One region of the Vogesella perlucida genome, then DNA from elsewhere that is predicted to be linked to it. Evidence: riboswitches for the same ligand, from Rfam matches in the RefSeq annotation. Region 1 holds a riboswitch; the other holds the start of a gene.
The links. Region 1 has a riboswitch for cobalamin ahead of ACZ9XP_RS06530 (TonB-dependent receptor). Riboswitches for the same ligand answer to the same signal wherever they lie in the genome.

Region 1 (11,748 bases):
AGGGGGGAGAGTGCAACCTATGGATACTTCTGGTTTGACAACATTGCGCAATATATTCTGGTGCAAGAAGAGTGGAGAGCTACTTTCTGAAAAGCAAGAATATAATCTGTTGGATGCTGTTGCTTGCTTGGTTTGTGTCGGTGAGTATGATGAGGTTCATCGTGATATAAAGACTATTTTTTCACGTGAACAGGCGGGAGTGTTAGTATGATTTTCTTGCTGGCTTTCATCGCATTATCAACAGGGTCTTGGGTTTTTGTCCACGAGCTAAAAAGTGTGATGCCGACCAATGTCTCATTGATGCTTTCAACAATATTTGCCATAGCTTTGTTTCATTTGGTTAATCTGAAAAATGTTAGCACTATGTACCGTGTTTTGTTGAAAAGCAAAGCGACGTACCTAATGTTAATGGTGTGTACGCTAGTGATGTGGGGTAGCTCCTTTTTTGTTAGTAGCTTTTCACCAACGTTCTCTCAGTTTGTGCAGATGGGCATGGGCGCAGCGTTAGGAAGCCTGTCCATTTTGCAAGGCGAAAGAACAAGGGAAAATTTTATATCTGCCTGTTCAATAAATGCAGTTATTTTATTGGCACTGTTTTATCTGATTTTAAATTATAGTTTCAGTGAGGTCTTGTCTGCGCTGGCTATCATTGCGATGGTGAGCTTTTTCGATTTTTATTATAGTCACGTGTCGCACAAGATAAATGGCTTGGGTCTAAGTAGTAGTCAAGTAATAGCTAGTAGGTTCTGGCTGTTGCTTGTATGCAGTATACTACTTCAATCTCATGAGATGAGTGATGAGTATTTTACTGGGCATAACCTGCTGATTGCCTTCGGATTGGCTGTTTTTACTTTCATGTTGCCGATCTACTTTTATCAAAAGTCTGTTGTATCCATGGGGCCCGATCTTGCTTTGATTGGTAGCGGGGTCTTGCCTTTGACTACATATATAGCGGAGAGGCTGTTTACTAAATCGCAGACGCCGGTAGCCTTGGGAGTTCTGTCGCTGCTACTCTCTTTAGCTATTATGGTGCCGGCGTTGTATTTCAAATATAGCGAAGGTGAGCTTAAGCAGGGTGTTTGAAATCATTAGCATGCTTTTTTGAAGTACGTCAATTGCATGGTCTGCTGTGCTACAGGGCCGAAGCCATGATTTTGAAAGGAGCTTGTCTCTGGCGACTCATTGAGGCTTTGCTGTTACATTTTATCTCGGGTGTTGCACTATTTCGCATCCCCTTTTACCCCGCTTCGGCGGGGTATTTTTTATGACAAAACAAGGTCGCGTTCCGCGGCTAGTTACGACGTTTGAACTGTTCCGATTCGTATGCTAATGAGGAATTCGGCCCACCATGGCAAGCCGGTGCTATGGTACGAATGACTTCCTAAAACACAGATCATTGGCTTCATGCGCCGAGGTGTATCCCGTTTTTATAGCGAATAACATATTGAATGCTATTCGATAAGGTGCCAGCGGTGTCAATAAAGATGATGATTCTTCCATATTTTACTCTGCCACTTAGAGCAGGTGATTGATGCGGTGCCTCACCAATTTTTAGCACGTAGTGTTGCGTGAGCCTGATTTCGCGTTACATGACAAAGCCCTGCCGCAAATTGCAAGCAGGGCTTTTGGTTTTGTATCCTGTCGGCGTTTAGAATTTCATGCCTACAGCAACACCATACTCATGTGTCTTGTTTTTCGGCTCAACCGTGCTGTAAAGATTACCGTTGATGATGGCGTAGACTGTTTGGGAGTCTTCGATATTCCAATAGCGATAGAATGGTGCTGCATAGAAAGTGTTAGCACCTATTTTCTTTTCCAGCTCTACCGACAGATCGAGGCCGAAACCTTTTTTCTGGGTATGCTTCAGGTCGGCATCCCCAATCATCGAGGTTTGCGTCCCTTCGATAAGGTGTTTGTAAGCAATCGACGGTGTAACGTTGATACCGGACTCAAGGTTGAATTTCTTGTCCAGGCTGAATTTCAGATAAGAAAGGTCATTTTTGCGGTTATAACCCCCTACTGCTGCCTGCTCCATGGAGTCTTCCAGATGGCGTAAGCCTAGGCCTGCACCAATATTGATATCCTGTAGCGAGCCGATTGCCAGTCGGCGTTTGAAGATGGCTTGCACTTCCCATGCTTGTCGGTCTTGCCCGTTCGATTGAACATCGCCGTAATTGCCACCTTGGAATGCACCTGTGTAGTCACTTTTCCCGAACGCATAGCGGCCAGCCAGCAAGAGGCTGTTTTCGTCATCAAGCTTGAGGTTGGTGCTGCCAACAAGGCTGGCCATATTGCCCTTTTCCTGCATAATCTTGCGGCCAGTTTGGAATTCAGAATAGTGCTCTTGATAAGCTTCTACACCTAGGCTGGAACCAGTGATTTCGATGGCGTGAGTTACTGGGGCGACACCGGCCAGAGCCAGACAGGCAAGGATAGTCTTCTTCATGGTTTCTCTTCTATGTCTCAGCATTTCGATAGGTGGATGTCAAACAGTGTTTGCTATCCAGACAGGGCAATTATCCACGCATCAGAAAAACCATTCATCATCAAAGTTGATGATGAATTTATACATTAGGCATTATGCGGCACGTATTGCATTAGTAATGTAGCCTGGATCTTGCACGGAGCAGGGTTACAGGGCAGGGATCGCGGCAAGCAGGCGCATGAGGCTTTGAAGATTGTCTTCGCCACTTTTTGTCAGGATGGCCCGGATCTGGCTGCGTACTGTCGCAAGGCTCAGCTGGTGTTGGGTGGCATAGCCTTCAGCATTGATTCCGCTTGCCAAGGCCCGAGCTAGCCGGCTTTCTGCCGGGCTAAGGTCGAACAGGGACGATAAGTCCGCCGTCGAGGGCTGATGTTGCCGGTGCCGTGGCCGAATCAACAGCAGGATGTCTCCGTAGGGATGCAGGTCGAGGTTTCTCCCGCTGTAGCTCGTTTGTAGTGAGTCATCTTGGGGTACGGGTAGTAGGTGTATGACGAAGGCTCCTTGTGGCAAGGAGAGCGGTAGGCAGACAGTCTGGCGGTTCTTGCGTACCCGTTGTAATGCTTCTTCTATGGGGCGTTGCTGTAACCATCGGCCAGCTACCCATGCAGGAGAATGAGCCAGCCATTGCTCTGCCACCGGGTTCAGGTATAGCACCTGACCGTATTGACCCAGCAGCAGCACGCCTTGCTCTAGGGCCGCTAGCCCTTGCTCTCCGCTCCAGGCTGCGGCACGCAAGGCTTCGGTTTGCCGCAGTTGCGTAAACCAGTTGCTTAGGTGTGGGATGAGCTGCTGGAAGTGGTGAAGCTGGGCCGTCGAAAATGGCGAGCGTCCGTGCTCGTGATTGAACGCAATGACCACATCCTCGCCGGCATGGCTGTAAATGCGGCTACCCATGACGTACCGCATCCCAGCCAGTGGTATCAAATATTCCTGATAAAAACGGTCGCGATTGACAAAACGATCATCGAAGTAATGCTGACAAGCGTGGACAGTGCCTATCGGCCGTTTCATTGCAATATCAAATCGATTATCCATCGCCCTGGCTTCGGCACTGTACATCCCGTGTATTTCTGTTATCCGCTGGGTGGCCATGCTTGTGGTGGCGCTATTACGGACCCGGTCCCATCCCAGTAAATGCAAGCCATCGCTATCCAGAAATCGGTCAAGTGCCGTCAGAACGCCAGGGATGCTAGTTGGTTGCAGCACGCTGCTGTACAGCGACAGTAGCAGTTGGTCACGTTGGCCATCAGTCATGCGGTTTTTTCCCGCAGTAACGCTAGCGATAGGTACTTTTGCATAAAATCTCTTTTCCGATGACGTTTATATATTTTTATTGTCAGATGAATAGATTTTTCATCAAAACTAATGATGATGCAATATAAATGAGCATGTTAAATTGCATATGGCAATTAATTGTTGGCCAAATGCTGTTCATGGGGCATGAGTTGTCTTGATCTGGCAATGGCTCGCAATCGCAAGTGTGTCGTGACGACCCCTGGAACATGGGAAATGGCGTTTGCACAGGATGATGGTGTGGCCGGTCTCAGTAGACGCTACGCGCTGGGAAGCGTACTGCTGTCGACAAGAATCTTTTACCCGTTTGATATTTAACCCTCAGTAGTAAGGCCAGAGGGTAAGGTGGTGCTATAAGGAGTCGAGAGCGTGGTAACCGGTATTACCATTTTCATTGGCCCACTTGTTTGTTCTTGTTATTTGTCATGGCGGTGATAGCATAGGTTGTTCTTGGTGCGATCATTAATAATGTGATTAAAGTTTTAAAAGAAGCACCATGTTTGCCGGGACCGCTGTGTATTGTTAAACATGCTTAAAAACAGAAAGGCTAATGGTATGAGACCTATTATTTTGATGCCAGTGGTGTGCTTTATGGCCGGTTGTGCAAGTATGGTGATGGGCACGACACAGAGGGTAACAGTACATGTGGTACCAGAAAGTGCGGAGTGCCAATTTTTCAATAAGAGCGGTGATAAGGTCGCGTCTATGGATGCGCAGAATAAAACTGTCACCATCCCTAAGTCCAGTGAGGACATGACAGTAACTTGTCATGCCAAAGGGTATAGTGCTAAAACCATTAAAATAGCGTCAAAAGTCAATCCTGGTGCGCTGCTAATCGCTGGTGCTGGTGATATCGGTACCGGTGCGATTTACAAGTTTCCGGACCAAATCAGTATTGAACTTGAGAAGTGATAAGCACTATTTGTACTGATAAGCAGATTGGGAACGGTATTTTCTCTGTGCGGGTTGGGGTCATGACGGGGCTGAATGGCCAGGTTATGATTTCATCTGACAGTTTATGACCAAGATGCTTGATGATGGCCGTGGCGGGCAAGGTCAGTAGAATGCTGCAATAAGACTTGCTGTTGTGTACTGCTGGCGTCACACTTCGGGCTGCGTGCCGCGGGGTGCGCCAGCCTCAAACCGTCGGCTGTACAGATGGACGGTAATCGCCGTGGCGTCACTGCGGCGTGCTCTTTTTGTGGAGCGAACATGTCTGACGATCAAATCCGTGGCGACGGTGCCATCCGCCGCCAAAGCCTGTACGGCTCTTCCATCGAAAACACCTACGCCGGCGTGCTGTCCTTCATGCGCCGCAACTACACGCGCAACCTGGAAGGGGTCGATGTCGTGGTGTCCGGCATTCCGCTGGACCTGTCGGTGACCTTCCGCAGCGGCGCACGCATGGGCCCGCAAGCCATCCGTGCCGCCAGCGTGCAGCTGGCCGAGCTCAAGCCTTACCCGTGGGGCTTCGACCCGTTTGAAGACCTGGCGGTGGTGGACTACGGCGACTGCTGGTTCGACGCGCACAACCCGCTCACCATCAAGCCGTCCATCATCGAACACGCGCGCACCATCCTGGCCAGCGGCGCCAAGATGCTGACCTTCGGTGGAGACCACTTCGTCACCTACCCGCTGCTGATTGCACACGCTGAAAAGTACGGCAAGCCGCTGGCGCTGCTGCACTTTGATGCGCACTGTGACACCTGGCCGGACGACGAGCCGGACAGCCTGAACCACGGCACCATGTTCTACAAAGCGGTGAAGGAAGGCCTGATCGACCCGGCCAAATCGGTACAGGTGGGTATTCGTACCTGGAACGATGACTTCATGGGCCTGAACGTGCTGGGCGCGCCGTGGGTACACGATAACGGCGTGGACGCCACCATCGCAGAAATCAAGAAAACCATCGGCGACGCGCCGGTGTACGTGACCTTCGATATCGACTGCCTGGACCCGTCCGCCGCGCCGGGCACCGGCACGCCGGTTCCGGGTGGCCTCACCACCGCGCAAGCACTGAAGATCATCCGTAACCTGGGCGACCTCAACATCGTTGGCATGGACGTGGTAGAAGTAGCGCCCAGCTACGACCAGAGCGAAATCACCGCCATCGCGGCGGCGCACATCGCCTGTGACATGCTGTGCCTGATGCGCAACAAGAAGGTAGCCGGCCAGCTCTGACGCTAGCCAATGCGGCCAACCTTGGCCGCACTACCCGCACTGCGCCCGGCAGCCCGCCCGGCGCGGTTTTTCATGCCTGCGGCGGCGGGCTGCCCCAGCGCGGGCGGCGGCCGCTGAGGCCTACCCAGCCGAACAAGGCGCCGAATACCAGCGCCAGTACGCTTCTATCACTGGCGAGCAGGCCGGCCAGCAGGAATAAGCCTGCCAGGATCAGCCATAGCGTGCGTTGCGGCCAACCCAGCGTCAGCGTGCCCTGTTGACGCCAGGCCAGCGTTTGCGTGGCGACTATCCAACAGCTGAGCACGACATCGAACAGCAGCGTGGCGTGCGGAAGCAGCCACGGTAGCGCCAGGATGGGCCACACGGCCAGGCTCAGTGCCTGCTGCCAGCGCGACGGCGCGGCAGGCAAGGTTGGGCGAGGCAGCGGTTTGATGTGCAGTGCCAGCAGCAGGCTGAGCAAAACGCCGCCGAGCAAGACGGGCAGGGCAGGCGGTGTGTAGTGGGCAACTACCCACACGAGCACGGTCGTGACCGGAATGATGATGACGGCCGCCAGGCCAAAGGTGTCGAGCTTCATGGCGCTTTGTTGAGAATGGTTTTCAATATCTCAACATAATGACATGTTTCATGTCAACGCCATCAGCGCGCTGCCACCACCATGGCCAGCAGTAGCAGGCTCTCGCATACCTCGATGCCGGCCCCCAGGCAGTCGCCGGTCATGCCACCCAGTTTGCGCTTCAGGTAGGCCCACCAGAACAGCCCGGCCAGCGGTGCCAGCAGCAGCACGGGTGCTAGCCAGGCGCTAGCGGCGGCCAGCAGCAGGGTGCATAGCCAGAAGCTGGGCCAGTGCGGGCGCCAGGCAAAACGTTCGCCGCTACCCGCTGCCAGGCTGGGTAGCGTGGCCGACCACGCCACGGTAAACAGCCGCGCCCAGGCTGGCACCAGCACCAGCCCGCCCAGCGTGGCGGCCAACCCTGTCAACGCGGTGATGCCGGCCTGGCTGCCGTGGCCGCCGTGGTGCCCGTGGTAGCCCGGATAAGCCGCAGGCGCATCCGGGGAAAGTAGCGCACCCGGTAATGGCGGCGCATCCGGGGAAAGTCCTAAGCTCAACTTCACCAGCAGCATCAGCAGTACCAGCTTGACGATCAGCTGCGTGGCCAGGCTCAGCACGCCAAAGCTGCCCAGATGCGGGTCTTTCAGCACCTCTAGAAATCGTTCGCGCGAGCGGTGCGCCGCGCCCTGGGCGTCGGCCAGGTCGGCCAGGCCGTCGATGTGCAGGCCACCGGTCACCCACAGCCAGGCCAGCAGGCCGGCCAGTGCGGCCAACCAGGGGTCCACCAGGCTGCCGGCCAGCACCGCCAGCCACACGATGGCACCCACCAGCAGGCCTACGGGGGCAAACCAGCGTGCGGCGTCGGCCAGCCACGCCGGGTCGAAGGTTTTCAGCTGCGGTGTGGGCAGGCGGGTAAGAAACTGGATCGCCAGAATGAGGGTGCGCATGGGCAATAGGCTGTGGATAAGGTTGTGGGTAAGCGGTGGGCTGCCCGTGGGCAGCCTGTGCATGGCCTGTGGGCTAGCTGGCCGGCTGCGGGGATTCCAGCCGCGTCAGGTAGGCCGGGTGGCCGTCCAGAATCGACAGTTGGGCAAAGCCGCCGCGTTGTACCGCCATCAGCCGCGCCACGTTGAACTCGGTGCCCAGCAGCTCGGCCAGCAGCACGTTGATCACCCCGCCGTGGCTCACTAGTACGCGGTGGCTGCCGCGCGCCTGCTGCATCCACTCGGCAAAGCCGGTGAGCACGCGGGTGCGGAAGGTGTCGAAGCTTTCCCCGCCTTCCGGGGTAAGCAGGCCGCGCGCCAGCAGCGTTTGCCAGTCTGGCGTGGTGGCGCTGATATCGGCTAGCGGGCGGTTTTCCCATGCGCCAAAGTGGCATTCGGCGAGCTGCGGGGCCACGTGCAGCGGCACGCGGCTGGCCAGTGCCTGTTGTACCGCAAACTCGCGGCAACGCAGCAGTGGCGAGGTGGCCATGCAGCTGACTGGCGCCAGCTGCACGATGCGCTGCCAACTGGCAGCCATATCGGCCTGGCCCTGCGCGGTAAGCGGCAGGTCGGTGTGGCCGATCAGCCGCCCCTGGTGGGCAATGTCGCCGTGGCGCAGCAGGGTGAGGGTGTAAGGGTTCATGCAGCAAGCCTCCTGGCCACGAAAGCACACAGAAAATACGTAAAAACCGCCGCTGGCGCGCTGGGCTACCGGGCGGCGGCTTGGCAAGCATACCCGCCAACGGGCAGCGGGGCGATGCTGCCCGGCGGTCAATCAGGCATTTTTGCCGGCCACGCCTGCCTCGGCAAAAGTGGCCATACCAGCATGCAGCGCAATGGCCTGTTGCAGCAGCGGCAGCGCGGCGGCCGCACCACTGCCTTCGCCCAGACGGAAGCCCAGGTCGATCAGCGGGCTCAGGCCCAGCGCCTGCAGGGCCAACGCGTGGCCGGTTTCCTGCGAGCAGTGGCTGGCCAGCAGCCACGGGGCGATGTCCGGGTCGATGGCGTGGGCGGCCAGCGCGGCGGCGGTGCTGATAAAACCATCCAGCAGCAGCGGCACGCCCTGGCGGGCGCCTTCCAGATAGAAGCCGGCCATGGCGGCGATTTCCAGCCCACCCAGCTCGGCCAGCACGCCGTGGCCGTCCAGCGTTTGCCCGGCCACGCGGGCCAGTGCGTCGGCCACCACCTGGCGTTTTACCGCCAGGCCGGCATCGCTCACACCGGTGCCGCGGCCAACAATGGCGTCCACGCTGTGGCCGGTAAGGCGGCAGATCAGCGCGGCGGATGGGGTGGTGTTGCCAATGCCCATGTCACCAGCAATCAGCAGGGTGGCGCCATCGGCAATGGCGCGGCGGGCGGCGTGGCGGCCAACCTCCAGCGCGGCGGCGGTTTCGTCCTGGCTCATCGCGGGCTCGCGGCGCAGGTTGCCGCTACCGGCGCGTACCTTGGCGTGCACGATGGGCAGCGCGGACAGATCGCTGGCCACGCCAGCGTCTACCACCTCCAGCCGCGCCTGGTTCACACGTGCCAGCACGCTGATGGCGGCACCACCGTGGACAAAGTTGGCCACCATGGCACCGGTGACTTCGGGCGGGAACGCCGATACGCCTTCGGCGCATACGCCGTGGTCGCCGGCAAACACAGTAATGGCGGGCGACAGCGGCAGCGGGATCTCGCGCCCCTGCAGGCCGGCCAGCGTGATGGCCAGCTGTTCCAGTTTGCCCAGGCTGCCGGCGGGTTTGGTCAGTTGCTGCTGGCGGGCTTCGGCGGCTTGGCGGGTAGACAGGTTGGGCGCGGGGATACGTGGCATGAGGGGTCCTTGCATGATTTTCTGGCCTGCCGGGCAGGCGAACGGGCAGACCATACGACAGCCCGGCGCGGCTGGCAATGGGGGCTTCATGCAGATGGTTTAATTTCCCGCGCGGGCATTCTGTGCTGCCGCTGCTCGTTATAATGGCGGCTTGCAGGTGTCTGCCACGCCCGTACGGGCATGGCAGGTGAAACGGGAAGCCGGTGCAAGACCGGCGCTGCCCCCGCAACGGTAAGGCCTGAGCGTATACGCTCCAGGCATCGTATCAGCCACTGCCCCGCAGGGTGGGAAGGCACGATGCCGCATGGCCCAGCCCGGAGACCGGCCTGCAATGGACGCGGCGGAATCGCGTCTTGCTGGAGTATCGCGGGGAGGCGATCAGACAGCCTGCTGCCGGTGCCTGCCGGCGGTGCGCTAGTGTCCTTTTATTTCTCCGCACTCCCTTTTTGTCCCTACGGAGTGTGTCTACATGTTCAAAAGCAAACCACTGGCCGCGCTGGTAGCGCTGGCGTGTGCCCAGGCCGCCATGGCCAATCAGCCTGTTACCCTCGACGAAGTGGTGGTTACCGCCACCCGCGGCCAGGACAAAGTACGTGAATTGCCGGTGAATGTTTCGGTGATTACCGCCCGGGATATTGCCAATAGCACGGCGCGTACAGTGCAGGATGTGTTGTCCGGGCTGGCCGGTATCCAGATACGTAACAGCACCGGTGCTGCCGACACGGCAGCGGTAGACCTGCGTGGCTTTGGCATCACCGGCCTGAGCAATACCCTGATTCTGGTCGATGGTGTCAAACAGAACACCAACGATCTGTCGGCACCCAACCTGGGCGTGGTCCCGCTTGGCCAGATCGAGCGTATCGAAGTGGTACGCGGTAGTGGTGCCGTGGCCTATGGTGGCGGTGCCACCGGCGGGGTGATCAACATCATTACCCGTAACGGTTTCAGGGCGGCCGATGGCGTGCAGGCTACGTTGACAGCCGGTAGCTATAACCTGAAAAAAATCGACTTGTCCGGCCATGCCAGCAGCCAGCATGTGGCGCTGGATGCCTATGTGAAATCCCTGACCACGGACAATTATCGCCAGAACAATGCCGAGCGTAACGATAGCGGCGGCCTGGCGGCCACGGTGCGCCATGAGGGCGGCACCCTGCGCTTTTATGCCCGCACGGCCAATCAGGATACGCGTTTGCCCGGTGTGCGTAGTGTGGACGCGGCCAATGGGGTGGACGAGTTTGCCAGCAACCCGCGCGGTACCAACAAGCCCGACGATTACATGAGCACCCGCACCGATACGTGGGGTGTGCAAGCGAAGCAAGCTGCAGGCGAGGGCATGGTACTGCTGGATGTGGCGAGCAGTACCAAGAAACTGCAGTCCGAAGATATCAGCGCCAGCTACAGCAGCAAGCGCCAGCAAAGAACCGAAGAGCTCACCGCCAGCTTGCGCTATGAACAGGATGTCGCGCGTCATCGCCTGGTACTGGGTGTAGACGCCATGTCCGGTGATGCCGCGGTGGACAGTGTGGATACCTACGGTACGGGCAGCAAAAAGATCAAGCAGCGCCACGCCGGCGGGTTTGTCGACGTGTTGCTGCGGCCAGCCCAGGGTACATCGATCAATGCGGGTGTCCGCTCGCAGCATGTTGAAGACAGTGCCAAGGTGCATAGCGGCTATGAAAACAGCTACGGCAGCAATAAAGAGCTGCGTGCCTGGCAGCTGGGCGTGCGCCAGGCGCTGATGCCGCAGCTGGATGGCTATGCCAAGCTGGGCCAGAGCTTCCGTCTGGCCAATGCCGACGAGCAGGCGTATGTCAGCACCCCGCTGTTGCCACAGCTATCGCACGACAAAGAGCTGGGTTTGTCCTGGCAGCACCAGGGCCAGGCCTTGCGGGCGGCATGGTTCCGTTATGACCTGAATCGTGAAATTCATTACAACAACCTCAGCTCGGCCAACGTTAACCTCGACCCGACCCGGCGCCAGGGTGTTGAGCTGGAGGGCAAGACACCGCTTGCGGCCAACCTTGACCTGAGCGCCGCCGTGACATGGCAGCAAGCCACCTTCCGCAGTGGCATGGCCAACAACATTAGCCTGGCAGGGAAAACCGTACCCTTGGTACCCCGCCATATGGCTAACCTGTCGCTGAGCTGGGCACCGTACGAGTCAACCCGTGTGGGCGTGCAGTGGCAGTATGTGGGCTCGCAGCGGCTGGATAACGACCAGGCCAACCAGTTTGCCAAGAAACTGGGCGCTTACAGCCTGATCCATGCCAAGCTCAGCCACGATTACAGCAAGACCGTGGGGGTGTCGCTGAGTGTGAATAACCTGCTGGACAAACAGTATGCGTCCTACGCTATCCGCTCCGGCTCTACCGGCGCGACAGGCAAATACAATCTGTACCCGGAAGCTGGCCGCAATATGCAGGCGGCCGTGACCATCAAATAC
Region 2 (11,748 bases), on a different contig from region 1:
GGCTGGGGCCTGTGGTGCGAAGTCGGGCAGGGCGGCCAGCACGGCGTGGTCCAGCTGCAGCGCGTCGGCCAGCGCGTCCAGCCGCGCGGCCAGGTCTGGCAGGTCGCTAGGCAAGTGCAGGCCCAGATGGCGCTCGGGTAGCGATTCGGCTTGGCGCGGCAGGCAGCCTACTACCGGCAGGTCTGGCGTGGCGCAGGCGCGAATCATGTCGGCGTGGCCCTGACTGGCGACGCGGTTGGCCAGCAGGCCGGCCCACGGCAGCTTGCCGTGGTCGCGCAGGCCACGGGCAATGGCCAGCGCGGTGCCCACCATGGCGCTGCAGTCCAGCACCGCCAGTACCGGCACACCAAACTGTTTGGCCAGGTCGGCGCTGGACGGCTGGCCGTCGTACAGGCCCATCACGCCTTCTATCAGCACGTAGTCGGCTTCGGCGGCGGCTTGTGCCAGCAGGCTTTGGCACTGCGCGGGCGTGCACATCCACAGGTCCAGCACGTCTACCGTGCCACCGCTGGCGGCAGCCAGCAGCAGCGGGTCGATGAAGTCCGGCCCGGTTTTGAACACGCGCACGCGGTAGCCGTCGCGCACCAGGCGGCGCGCTAGCGCGGCGGTAACGGTGGTCTTGCCCTGGCCGGAGGCGATGGCAGACAGCAGAAGGGCTTTGCAGCTCATGGGGCTTTCTTTATTTGGTTTTTGGCCACGAAAACCACGAAAGGGCACGAAAAACTGCTGTTGCTTGCCGTTTGGCTTGGGCATTTTGGGTACCATTCAGGCCTGCGTGCTATGGCAATGGGCAGCTTTGCTTTTGTGTTCTTTCGTGGCTAATGGGTTTTGTCTTGGTATTTATCCAGCCAAGCCGTCGGGCATAGCGGAAAACGTTTTGCCACGAAAACCATGAAAGGTACGAACAGAACCGACGGCTGGTCGCTGTTTGGTCTGTATCTATCAATGTCATGACGGCTTATTTTCGTGTTGGTTCGTGGTTTTCGTGGCCAACGGGGTTCAGGTTCTCTTTGCCTACCACTCCACGCCGGGCTGGGCGGCGATGCCGGCAGCAAAGGCGTGTTTGACCAGCGTCATGTCGGTGACGGTGTCGGCGGCTTCCACTACCGCGTCCGGTACGCCGCGACCAGTCACGATTACGTGCTGGTGTAGCGGGCGCGCCAGGATGTCGTCCAGTACTTGCTCTACGTCCAGGTATTTGTACTTCAGCGCGATGTTCAGCTCGTCCAGCAGCACCAGGCCAATGGCCGGGTTTTGCAGCATCTCGCGTGCCTTGGCCCAGGCTTCGCTGGCGCGGGCCACGTCGCGTTCGCGGTCTTGCGTGTTCCAGGTATAGCCCTCGCCCATGGCGTGGAACTGCACCTGCTCGGGGAAGCGGCGCAGAAAGCGCTCTTCGCCGGTTTCCATGGCGCCTTTGATGAATTGCACCACGCCTACCTGCATGTCGTGGCCCAGCGCGCGCATCACCATGCCCAGGCCGCTGGAGCTTTTGCCTTTGCCGTTACCGGCGTTCACGATAAATACGCCGCGGTGCTGGTCGGCAGCGGCGATACGGGCGTCCATGATTTCTTTTTTGCGTGCCATGCGGGCGTTGTGGCGTTCGGTGCGGCCTTGGTCGTCGGTGTGGCTCATGTGCTGTGTCCGGGTAAAAAGCAGGGGTGGCCTGCATGGGTGATGCGGGTAAGCGGGTAGCCCAGTACCTCTGCCAGGTGGGTGGCGCTGAGCTGGGCCAGGGGGTGCTGGCTGTGGCCGCCGGCGCCGTCCAGCAGCAGGGCATGGCTGGCGATGGCGGGGGCAAACTGCAGGTCGTGGCTCACCACAACAACGGCTTTGCCCTCGGCCTGCCAGCGGCGTATCTGTACTTGCAGCGCGGCCTGGTGCGCCAGGTCCAGCGAATTGGTGGGCTCGTCCAGCAGGATCAGCGGGGCTTCTTGCGCCATCACGCTGGCCAGCGCCACGCGCTGGCGCTCGCCGCCGGATAGCGCCTGCAGCGGGCGCTCGGCCAAGCGTGCCAGGTCGAAGGCGTTCAGCGCGGCGGCAATGCGGCCGGGGTTGTGGCCGTCGTCTGGCCACGGGTAGCGCGCGGCGGCTACCGCGTCGATCACGGCGTAGTCGAAGGCGTCGTGGCTGGCTTGCGGCAGCAGCGCCAGGCGCTGGGCGCGCAGGCGCGGTGCGGTGGTGCCTAAAGGTTGGCCGCACAGGCTGATGCTGCCCTGTGCGGGGGGGCGCAGCCCGGCCAGCGTGGCCAGCAGCGTGCTTTTGCCGCAGCCGTTACGCCCGGCCAGCCACCATACTTCGCCGGCCTGCACTTGCCAGCCCAGCTGGTGCAGCAGGTGGCGCTGGCCTTGCAGAATGCTGAGTTTGTCTGTGTGCAGCATCATGCCAGCCTCCGGCGCGTGCGCGACAGCTGCCAGAACAGCACCGGCACGCCCAGTAGCGCGGTAAGAATGCCCACCGGCAGCTGCATGGGTGCCACCACGGTGCGCGCCAGGGTATCGGCCAGTACCAGCAGGCTGGCGCCGGCCAGGATGGAGGCGGGGATCAGCAGGCGCAGGTTGGGCCCGCACACCAGGCGGCAGGCGTGCGGCACCATCAGGCCGACAAAGCCGATGCTGCCCCCCTGGCTGACGGCGGTGGCAGTCAGGCTGGCTGCCAGCAGCAGCAGCAGGCGGCGCAGCCGCGCCAGCGGCACGCCCAGCGTGGCGGCGTGGTCGCCGTGCAGCGCCAGCAGGTTGATGGCCGGGGCCTGCCACCAGGCCAGCAGCATGGCCGGTAGCAGCACCAGCCACGGCCACGGCCTTAGCGGCGTGCCGGAGATATCGCCCACCAGCCAGAACACCATGCCGCGCAGCTGGTTGTCTTGCGCAATGGTCAGTAGCAGCGAAATCACCGCGCCACAAGCAGTAGACAGCAGCGCACCGGTCAGTAGCAGCAGCACGGTGCCGCTGCTGCGGCCAAAGTCGCGCCGCGCCAGCCAGAACAGCACACCGGACAGCACCAGCGCGCCGGCAACAGCGGCCAGGTCTACCTGCCACACGGCCAGGCCCAGCCACAGCGCCAGCAGGGCGCCCACCGAGGCGCCGCCGGAGACGCCCATCACGTAGGGGTCGGCCAGCGGGTTACGCAGCAGCGATTGCATCAGCAGGCCGGCCAGCGCCAGCGCGGCACCGGTTATCCAGGCGGTCAGGGCGCGTTCCAGCCGCAGCTGCAGCAGGGTGGTGGCCAGCGCATCGCCCCGGCCCTGCAGTACCTGCCATAACTGGCCGGGCCCCAGTGCCACGCTGCCACTGGCGCAGGCCAGCAGCAAGGTCGTCACGCTAATGGCCAGCAGCAGGGCCAGCAGGCTGGCCGGGGGCAGGCGTAGCGCAGTGTGGGCCGGGCGCGGTGATGAAAGAGAAGACATGGGCTGCACGGTGTTTCCGGTGTACAGCGGGGGCGGGCGGGCAGGGGGCTGGCCGCATGCCGCCCTCCGCAGCATGGTAAAGCGTGCGGCCAGGGTGTCTGGCGGCACACAGCGTGGCCTGGGCCGGTATCCGGGCTGGTTTCGCCACTGGCCCGCCTTCCCGTACCGGCAGGTACAGTGGCGCAGGGGCCGGGCAGCTGCGCGGGGCAGCCAGATGAAACACACCGTTGCGGGGGCAGCACAGCTTGGGGCTGTTTCCCGTTTAACTTGCCGGCCGAGCCGGGCAAGCACCTAGGCAGCGGCGATTTTACCAGATCAGGCGCGCTTTCCTTGGGCGTTTATATTGCCATGAGAAATAAAAAAACAATAAATCAGTCTTTTTGGAAATATAAAAGCGCTGCTAAGGTAACAGCAAATGACATTGGCAGGAGTAGCGGCATGGCATACGATTTTTCCGGGTTCGACTTTATCATCCAGCCGGGCTGGAACAACTCCGGCTCGGACCACTGGCAAAGCCACTGGCAGCAGCTGCTGGGCGCGCAGCGCGTAGCCAACCACGAATGGCACGCGCCGCAGCTGGGCGACTGGCTGGCCGCGCTGGACGCAGCGGTAGAGGCTGCCACGCAGCCGGTGGTGGTCATCGCCCACAGCCTGGGCTGCGCTACGGTGGCGCACTACGCCGCCCGCTACGGTAACAAGCTGGCCGGTGCACTATTGGTGGCCCCGGCCGATGTGGAGCGCGCCAGCGCGCCCGCCCAGCTGCAGCCGTTTGCCCCGCTGCCGCAGGCCGCGCTGCCTTTTGCTGCGCGGGTAGTGGCCAGCGACAGCGACCCGTACAGCCTGCCGCTGCGCAGCGCGCGCATGGCCGCGCTGTGGCAGGCGCCGCTGGTATGGCTGCGCGATGCCGGCCATATCAATGTGGCGTCCGGCCATACGCAGTGGCAGGCCGGCCTGGCCGAGCTGGCGGCGCTGCTGTCGGTTATCCGGGCGGCGCAGCAGGCCGCTTGAGCGCGGCGTTTTGCCGCCTGCGGCATAGTGCAGGCTTGGCCGCAGCCCTCTGGCGTGGCTAAGATGCTGCCATCTCTTGCCGAGGCTTTGCCATGCACCTGCTGGCTTTTGTAAACCGTGTAGAAAGCGACATCATCACTCCCGCGCTGGACCGCCGCTTTGGCGTGAGCCAGGTCAGCCTGCTGTGCCACCGTAGCGAGCTGGGGCTGGCTACCGATATCGCCGGGGTGTGCCGTAGCCTGCACCTGCCGGCCAGTGTGGTGACGCTGGCGGCCGATACCCAGCCGCTGGCGCTGCGCCAGCAGTTGGCCGCACTGGCGCAGGGGGCGGTGGCGTTCAATATCAGTGCCGCGTCGCCGGTGCAGGCTGCGCTGGCCTACGACCTGGCGCGCGAGCGCCAGCTGCCGCTGATGAGTATTGCCCCGCATAGCGACCGCCTGATCTGGCTGCTGGGTGGCGAGCACACCGGCCTGCGCACCGGCAGCGATATTGCCGATGGCTTGACGCTGGCGGCTTACTTTGCGCTGTACGGTAGCCGTATCGAGCATATCCATTACCGCCTGGCCCAGCGCCCGCAGCGGCTGGAGGCACTGGCAGCCGGCCTGGCCGCACTGGCCGCGCAGCGCCCGGCGGCGCTATCGCTGCTGAACCGCCTGTGCAATGACCTGGACACCCGCCAGTACAGCCGCCACCCACTACCGCGCGGCGAGCGGGCGCTGCGCCACTGGCTGGCCAGCTGCGGCTTGGTGGAGATCGATCAGGCTGGCCACGTGCGTTGCCACGACGCATCGGTGCGTTTTTTTCTTGGCGGCGGCTGGCTGGAAGTGTGGCTGCTGTCGCAGGTGGCAGCGCTACAGCCCGCCCTGCCCATCAGCGATGCGGCCGTGGGGGTGAAAGTAGTGCACGACGGGGTGGCCAACGAATACGACGTGGCCATCCTGTGCAATAACCAGCTCTATCTGGTGGAGTGCAAAACCACGGCGCCCACCGCGCTGCACCAGCGCGGTATCGGGCTGGATAACCTGTTCAAGCTCGATAGTGCCGCCAGCCTGGGTGGCCTGCACGCCCACGCCATGCTGGCCACGCTATACCCGGCTACCGACAGCGAAGCGGCGCGGGCGCAGGCACAGGGCATTGCCCTGCTATCCGGCCCGGCACTGGCCCAGGCACAGCCCGTTATGCGCCAGTGGCTACACTCGGGGTGACCTGCAGGTGATATAGCGCACCATTTCCTGCAATACCTATAGAAACATGGTGGTTATTAAGTATGATTCACTAAATACCCACTTGTTTTGGCTGTATGAACATTTACTTGCCCCGATCCTGCCACCTTAGCCGCCGCCAGCTGCTGCAAGCCGGCCTTGCCGCACTGGCACTGGCTGGCTGTACCACGCCGGAGCCACTGCTGCGTATCGGCAGTAACGGCTGGCCAGGCTATCTGTTTATTTCCTGGGCTGCCGATAGCCATGTGCTGAACCACAAGCAGGTGCGTCTGCTGCGTATCAGTTCGTCTACCAGCAGCCTGCGGGCGCTCAGTGCCGGCATGCTGGATGGTGCTTGCCTGACGCTGGATGAAGTCATCAGCGCGCTGGCCGAAGGTATTCCGCTAAAAGTGATTGCCGTGCTGGATGTCTCGCACGGCGGCGACGTGGTGCTGGCGCGCAGCGGTATTACCAGCCTGGGCCAGCTGGCCGGCCGCCGTATCGGTGTGGAAGCCAGCGCAGTGGGGGCGGTGATGCTGGATGCCATGCTGCAGCGTGCGGGCCTGAGCCGTGACCAGGTGATCCCCGTGCCGCTGTTGCTGGATCAGCACGAAGCCGCGTTTGATTTTGGCGCTATCGATGCCGTGGTCACCATGGAGCCGCAGGCCAGCCGCCTGCGTGCGGGTGGCGCGCACGTTTTGTTCAGTAGCGCCGATATCCCCGGGCGTATCGTGGATGTGCTGGCCGTGCGCGAAGATGCCTTGCTCACCACTCGCCAGGCCGTGCAGGCGCTGGTGGATAGCCACTTTGCCATGCTGGACAAATTCAGCCGCCAGCGCAGCGAAGCCTATGCCTATATGGCCGCGCAGATGGGGGTAAAACACGCCGAGCTGCCGCCGATATTTGCCGGCCTGCGCCTGCCGGGGCGGCAGGAAAACCTGCGCTGGCTAGGCGGGCGGCTGGACGAAGAAGCCCGTAACCTGGCCAATGTGATGTCGCGTGCCGGCCTGCTGCCCAAACCGGTACAGCTAGGCCGTCTGGCGGTGCCGGATTTTGTGGAAGGGGGGCGGTAATGCGCTTATCCCTGAAAAGCCTGCTGCCCATGGTGGTGCTGTTTTTCCTGCTGCTCACGCTGGCGGGCGCCTACGGTGTGGCCGAGCAGGGCCGCAGGCAGCAAGCGTTCCGTGACGTCAGCCTGGTAGCGCAGAAAGACGCCTACCACCTGCTGCAGGAACTGTCGCTATCCGGCCCGCTGCGCGTGAACGAAGAGCTGATGCTGCTGGCGACCGACGCCCGCCTGGCACAAGCGGTGGTGGCCAATAGCCGTGGGCTGATTGCCCACGCCATGCAGCAGCAAGACGTTGGCCGCAGCATCGACACCTTGCCAGGCTTGCCTGCCGGCCTGTTGCAGCAGGCCTGGCAGCATAGCCTGGCCATCCTGCACCCCGATTACGACAAGCAGTACCTGTACCTGGCGGTATCCGTGCCCGACCAGGAAGGGCAAGAGCTGCGCGGCGTGCGCAAAGGCATGGTGGTGCTGGCCTACGACCTGGGGCCGCAGCTGGCGCTAGAGCGCAGCAAGCTGCAGCAAAGCTTTGTGCTGCCCTGCGTCATGCTGTGCTGCCTGCTATTGGTGCTGTATTTGCTGCTGTGGTTGTACGTAGCACGCCCGCTGGCCAACCTGCAGGCAGCGGCACTACAGCTGGCGCAGCACGGCCACGCCCCGGTGTTGCCCTTGCAGGGGATTAGCGAAACCCGTGCCGTGTGCGAGGCATTCAACACCATGCAGCGGCAGCTGCAGCACACGCTGGGCGAGCTGGCCGAGCGCGAACGCAGCGCCAGCAACCTGGCCAAGGAACAAGAGGCATTGCTGCAGGCCATTCCCGACCTGCTGTTTGAAATGAGCGCCGACGGGCGCTACTTGCAAGTGTGGTCGCATACTGCCAGCGACAAGCTGGTCTCGCCACGTGAATACCTGCTGGGCAAACACGTGCACGAGGCCATGCCGCCAGAGCAGGCGGCCATTATTCATAGCGTGATTGTCGAAGCCTTATGTCACGGCGAATCCAGCGGCAAGCAGATCATGCTGGTGTTGCCAGACGGCCCGCACTGGTTCGAGCTGTCTGCCGCACGCAAGGTCGCGGCCAACGGTAGCGAAACCTGCATCATGGTGTCGCGCGACGTGACCCAGCGCCGCCGCGACGAGGGCGCGCTGCAGCTATGGGCGCGCGTGATGGCTGCCGCGCATAACGGCATCCTCATCACAGACGGCCAGCAGCGTATTGTAGAAGTCAACGCCGCCTTCACGCGCATTACCGGTTACAGTCTGGAAGAGGTGCGCGGCCAGCGCCCCAGCGTGTTGTCGTCCGGCAGCCAGGACCGGGCGTTTTACCAGCGCATGTGGCAAGACATCGACGAGCACGGTTACTGGCAGGGCGAAATCTGGAACCGGCGCAAGGATGGCACGGTGTTTCCCGAGTGGCAGTCCATATCCAGTGTGCGTGGTGAGGACGGGCAGATCAGCCACTACATCAGTGTATTCAGCGACATCAGCAGCCAGAAACAGTCGGAAGCCTATATCCGCCGCCTGGCCTACTACGACAGCCTTACCGGCCTGGCCAACCGCGCCCTGCTGAGCGACCACGCCGGCCTGGCACTATCTGCCATGCATAGCCATGGCAGCAGCCTGGCGCTGATGTTCATCGACCTGGACCGTTTCAAGAACATCAACGACACCCTGGGCCATAGCGTGGGCGACCAGCTATTGCAGGAAGTTGGCCGCAGGCTGGCCAGCTCCGTGCGCGAGCGCGATACCCTGTCGCGGCTGGGTGGGGACGAATTCATCGTACTGATGCCGGAAACCAGCGCATCCGAGGCGGCGCATTGGGCCGAACACGTACTGGCTACGCTAGGGCTGCCTTATGCCATTGCCGGCTACGATATGGTGGTGACGCCATCCATTGGCATTGCCATGGCCCCCACCGATGGCGACACGCTGGAAGTGCTACTGCGCTGTGCCGATGCGGCCATGTACCGCGCCAAAGACGAAGGGCGCAATACCTTCCGTTTCTTTGCGCAGCATATGCAGCAGCGCACCGTCAGCCGCCTCAAGCTGGAATCGGACCTGCGCAGTGCGCTGGACAACCAGCAGCTGCTATTGCACTACCAGCCGCAGTGCACACTGGATGGCCAGCTGGTGGGCGTGGAGGCGCTGGTGCGCTGGCAGCACCCCACGCTGGGCATGGTGTCGCCTGGCGAGTTCATCCCGCTGGCCGAGGAGAGCGGCCTGATTGTGCCGCTAGGGGCGTGGGTAATGCGCGAGGCCATCGGCCAGTTGGCCGCATGGCACGCGGCCGGGGTGGCGGTGCCGCAGGTGGCGGTGAACCTGTCTGCCCTGCAGTTCCGCCAGCCGGGGCTGGTGCAGCAGGCGGCGCAGTACCTGGCCGACGCCGGAGTGGCGCCGGCCTGCCTGGAGCTGGAGCTGACCGAAAGCGTGGTGCTGGATAACCCGGACGATGCCTTGCTGGTGATGGAGCGCTTGCACGCGCTGGGCGTGCGTTTGTCGATAGACGATTTCGGTACCGGGTATTCATCGCTGAACTATCTGCGCCGTTTCCCGATAGACCGGCTCAAGATCGACCGCAGCTTTATCCTGGACCTGGACAACGACCCGCGCGGCGCTGCCATCGTGGAGGCTATTGTCAGTCTGTCGCGCTCGCTGGGCTTTGTCACCATTGCGGAGGGCGTGGAAACCGCCAGCCAGCTGGCCCAGCTGCACGCGCTGCACTGCGACGAGGTGCAGGGCTATTTCTATGGCCGGCCCATGGCGCCACCGCAGTTGCAGGACTGGCTGGCGCAGCGCGAGCTGCCGGTAACGGGCGAGGCCTGAACCATGAAAAAGCCCGCCAATGGCGGGCTGGGAAAAGGTTGGCCGCAGCGCGGTGCTGTCAGGCGTCCAGGCCGCTTTGTACCAGCTGGGCGGCGCGCACCACGGCGCGGGCCTTGTTCTGGGTTTCTTCCCATTCCGACTGCGGTACCGAATCGGCCACCACGCCGGCGCCGGACTGCACGTACAGCACCTCGTTCTTGATCACGGCGGTACGGATGGCAATGGCCAGGTCCATGTCGCCGGTAAAGCCCAGGTAGCCGACGGCACCACCGTACACACCGCGCTTGGTAGGCTCGAACTCGTCGATGATTTCCATGGCGCGTACCTTGGGTGCACCGGACAGGGTGCCGGCCGGGAAGGTGGCTTTCAGAATGTCGATATTGGACACGTCCGGTTTGACCGTGCCTTCCACGCTGGAGACGATGTGCATTACGTGCGAGTAGCGCTCGATCACCATATTGTCGGTGATCTTCACGCTGCCGGTGTCGGCCACGCGGCCAACATCATTGCGGCCCAGGTCCATCAGCATCACGTGTTCGGCGATTTCTTTCGGGTCGGCCAGTAGGTCTTCTGCCAGTGCCTGGTCTTCTTCACGGGTCTTGCCACGCGGGCGGGTGCCGGCGATGGGGCGCACGGTGACGGTGTCGTTCTCGCGGCGTACCAGGATCTCTGGCGAGGCGCCTACCACGTGGAAGTCGTCGAAGTGGTAGAAGAACATATACGGCGACGGGTTCAGGCTGCGCAGCGCGCGGTACAGCGACAGCGGCGAGTCACTGAACGGCATGCTCATGCGCTGCGCCAGCACTACCTGCATGATGTCGCCGTCCAGAATGTAGTTTTTGGCGTTGGCGACGTCACGCTTGAAGGCTTCTTCGCCGTATTCGCTCTGTGCGGTGGTGGCAGTGGACGGCAGCGATAGCGGGATGGCCACGTTGTCGCGCAGGCGGGCGCGCAGCTGTGCCAGGCGGGCATTGGCCTTGGGCAGGGCATTGGGCACGGCCGGGTCGGCATACACCACCAGGTACAGCTTGCCGGACAGGTTGTCGACCACGGCCAGCTCTTCGGACAGCATCAGCAAAATGTCGGGCGTGCCTACCGGGTCGGGCTTTTGCGTGGCTGCCAGGCGGCGCTCTACATAGCGCACGGTGTCGTAGCCAAAGTAGCCTACCAGGCCGCCGGTAAAGCGCGGCAGGCCGTCGATAGGCGGGGTGTTGAAGCGCTGGCTGAATTCTTCGATAAAGGTCAGCGGGTTGCCTTCGTAACGCTCGATGACTTTGTCACCGTATTCCACCTGCACGCTGTTGCCTTGCACGCGGATACGCGTGGTGGCTGGCAGGCCGATGAAGGAGTAGCGGCCAGAGCGCTCGCCCCCCACCACCGACTCCAGCAGGTAGGAGTAGGGCTGGTTGGCCAGCTTCAGGTACACCGACAGCGGGGTGTCCAGGTCGGCGAACAGTTCGAGGGTAACAGGAATGCGGTTATAGCCGGCCTGGGCCAGCTCGTTGAAAGCTTGCGGTGTCATGCGGGTGTCCAATGGTGTCAGTTCGTTTCGTGGGATGAGCGGCGGCGGGCTGGGCTTTGCCATCGCCAGCTGGCACGATTGGGCAGGAATTTCATGATGTCGGCAGCGGGGGAATGTTGTCGGTATGCAGGGCTATTGTGTCGCAAAAGCCGGCCGCCGTACAGGCGGCGCGGCGCTGCAGCATTACATGCGCACGTTGGCGTGCGGGTCGGCCGACTTTTTCAGCAGGGCAAACAGGTCGACCAGGCTGTCTACTACCAGGTCGGCACCGAGCATGGCCGCATCGCGGTAGCCGTAGCTTACCGCCACGGCCAGCGCGCCGGCTTTGTTGGCGCACAGGATGTCGTTTTCCGAGTCGCCGACCATGATCATCTCTTGCGGTTTCACGTTCAGTACGGCGGCGGCATGCAGCAGCGGCAGCGCCGACGGTTTTTTCTCGGCCAGGCTGTCGCCGCCCAGAATCATGCTGAAGGCGGTGTCGATACCCAGCTCGGCCAGCAGCGGCACGGCCAAGCGGTGCGATTTGTTGGTAATCACCACCAGCGGCAGCTCCAGGCTGCGCAGCAGGTTCAGGCTTTCTGCTACGCCGGGGTACATGCGGGTGTGGGTGGTGAGGTTGGCGCGGTAGTGCTGGATAAACAGCGTGAAGCCTTGTGCCCACAGCGCTTCGTCGGCCTGGCCGTCTTTGTCGTCGGTCAGGGCGCGGTGCACCAGGCTGGCCACG

Region 2: linked by a shared signal. The riboswitch ahead of ACZ9XP_RS12450 (FecCD family ABC transporter permease) and the one ahead of ACZ9XP_RS06530 (TonB-dependent receptor) in region 1 are both predicted to bind cobalamin.

Annotation. Positions count from the first base shown of each region.
Region 1 covers NZ_CEETRO010000003.1:356,235-367,982, reverse strand. The annotation lists gene ACZ9XP_RS06580 (ATP-grasp domain-containing protein) at 1-211, shown strand, start outside; gene ACZ9XP_RS06575 (hypothetical protein) at 208-1,083, shown strand; gene ACZ9XP_RS06570 (hypothetical protein) at 1,649-2,446, opposite strand; gene ACZ9XP_RS06565 (helix-turn-helix transcriptional regulator) at 2,633-3,739, opposite strand; gene ACZ9XP_RS06560 (hypothetical protein) at 4,334-4,690, shown strand; gene speB (agmatinase) at 4,991-5,959, shown strand; gene ACZ9XP_RS06550 (hypothetical protein) at 6,030-6,536, opposite strand; gene ACZ9XP_RS06545 (adenosylcobinamide-GDP ribazoletransferase) at 6,599-7,459, opposite strand; gene ACZ9XP_RS06540 (histidine phosphatase family protein) at 7,533-8,138, opposite strand; gene cobT (nicotinate-nucleotide--dimethylbenzimidazole phosphoribosyltransferase) at 8,271-9,305, opposite strand; cobalamin riboswitch at 9,444-9,649, shown strand; gene ACZ9XP_RS06530 (TonB-dependent receptor) at 9,775-11,748, shown strand, end outside.
Region 2 covers NZ_CEETRO010000008.1:45,339-57,086, forward strand. The annotation lists gene ACZ9XP_RS12435 (cobyrinate a,c-diamide synthase) at 1-669, opposite strand, end outside; gene cobO (cob(I)yrinic acid a,c-diamide adenosyltransferase) at 1,015-1,632, opposite strand; gene ACZ9XP_RS12445 (ABC transporter ATP-binding protein) at 1,629-2,381, opposite strand; gene ACZ9XP_RS12450 (FecCD family ABC transporter permease) at 2,378-3,403, opposite strand; cobalamin riboswitch at 3,508-3,713, opposite strand; gene ACZ9XP_RS12455 (alpha/beta hydrolase) at 3,842-4,411, shown strand; gene ACZ9XP_RS12460 (Card1-like endonuclease domain-containing protein) at 4,504-5,616, shown strand; gene ACZ9XP_RS12465 (ABC transporter substrate-binding protein) at 5,712-6,686, shown strand; gene ACZ9XP_RS12470 (GGDEF and EAL domain-containing protein) at 6,686-9,502, shown strand; gene trpE (anthranilate synthase component I) at 9,561-11,024, opposite strand; gene ACZ9XP_RS12480 (phosphoglycolate phosphatase) at 11,208-11,748, opposite strand, start outside.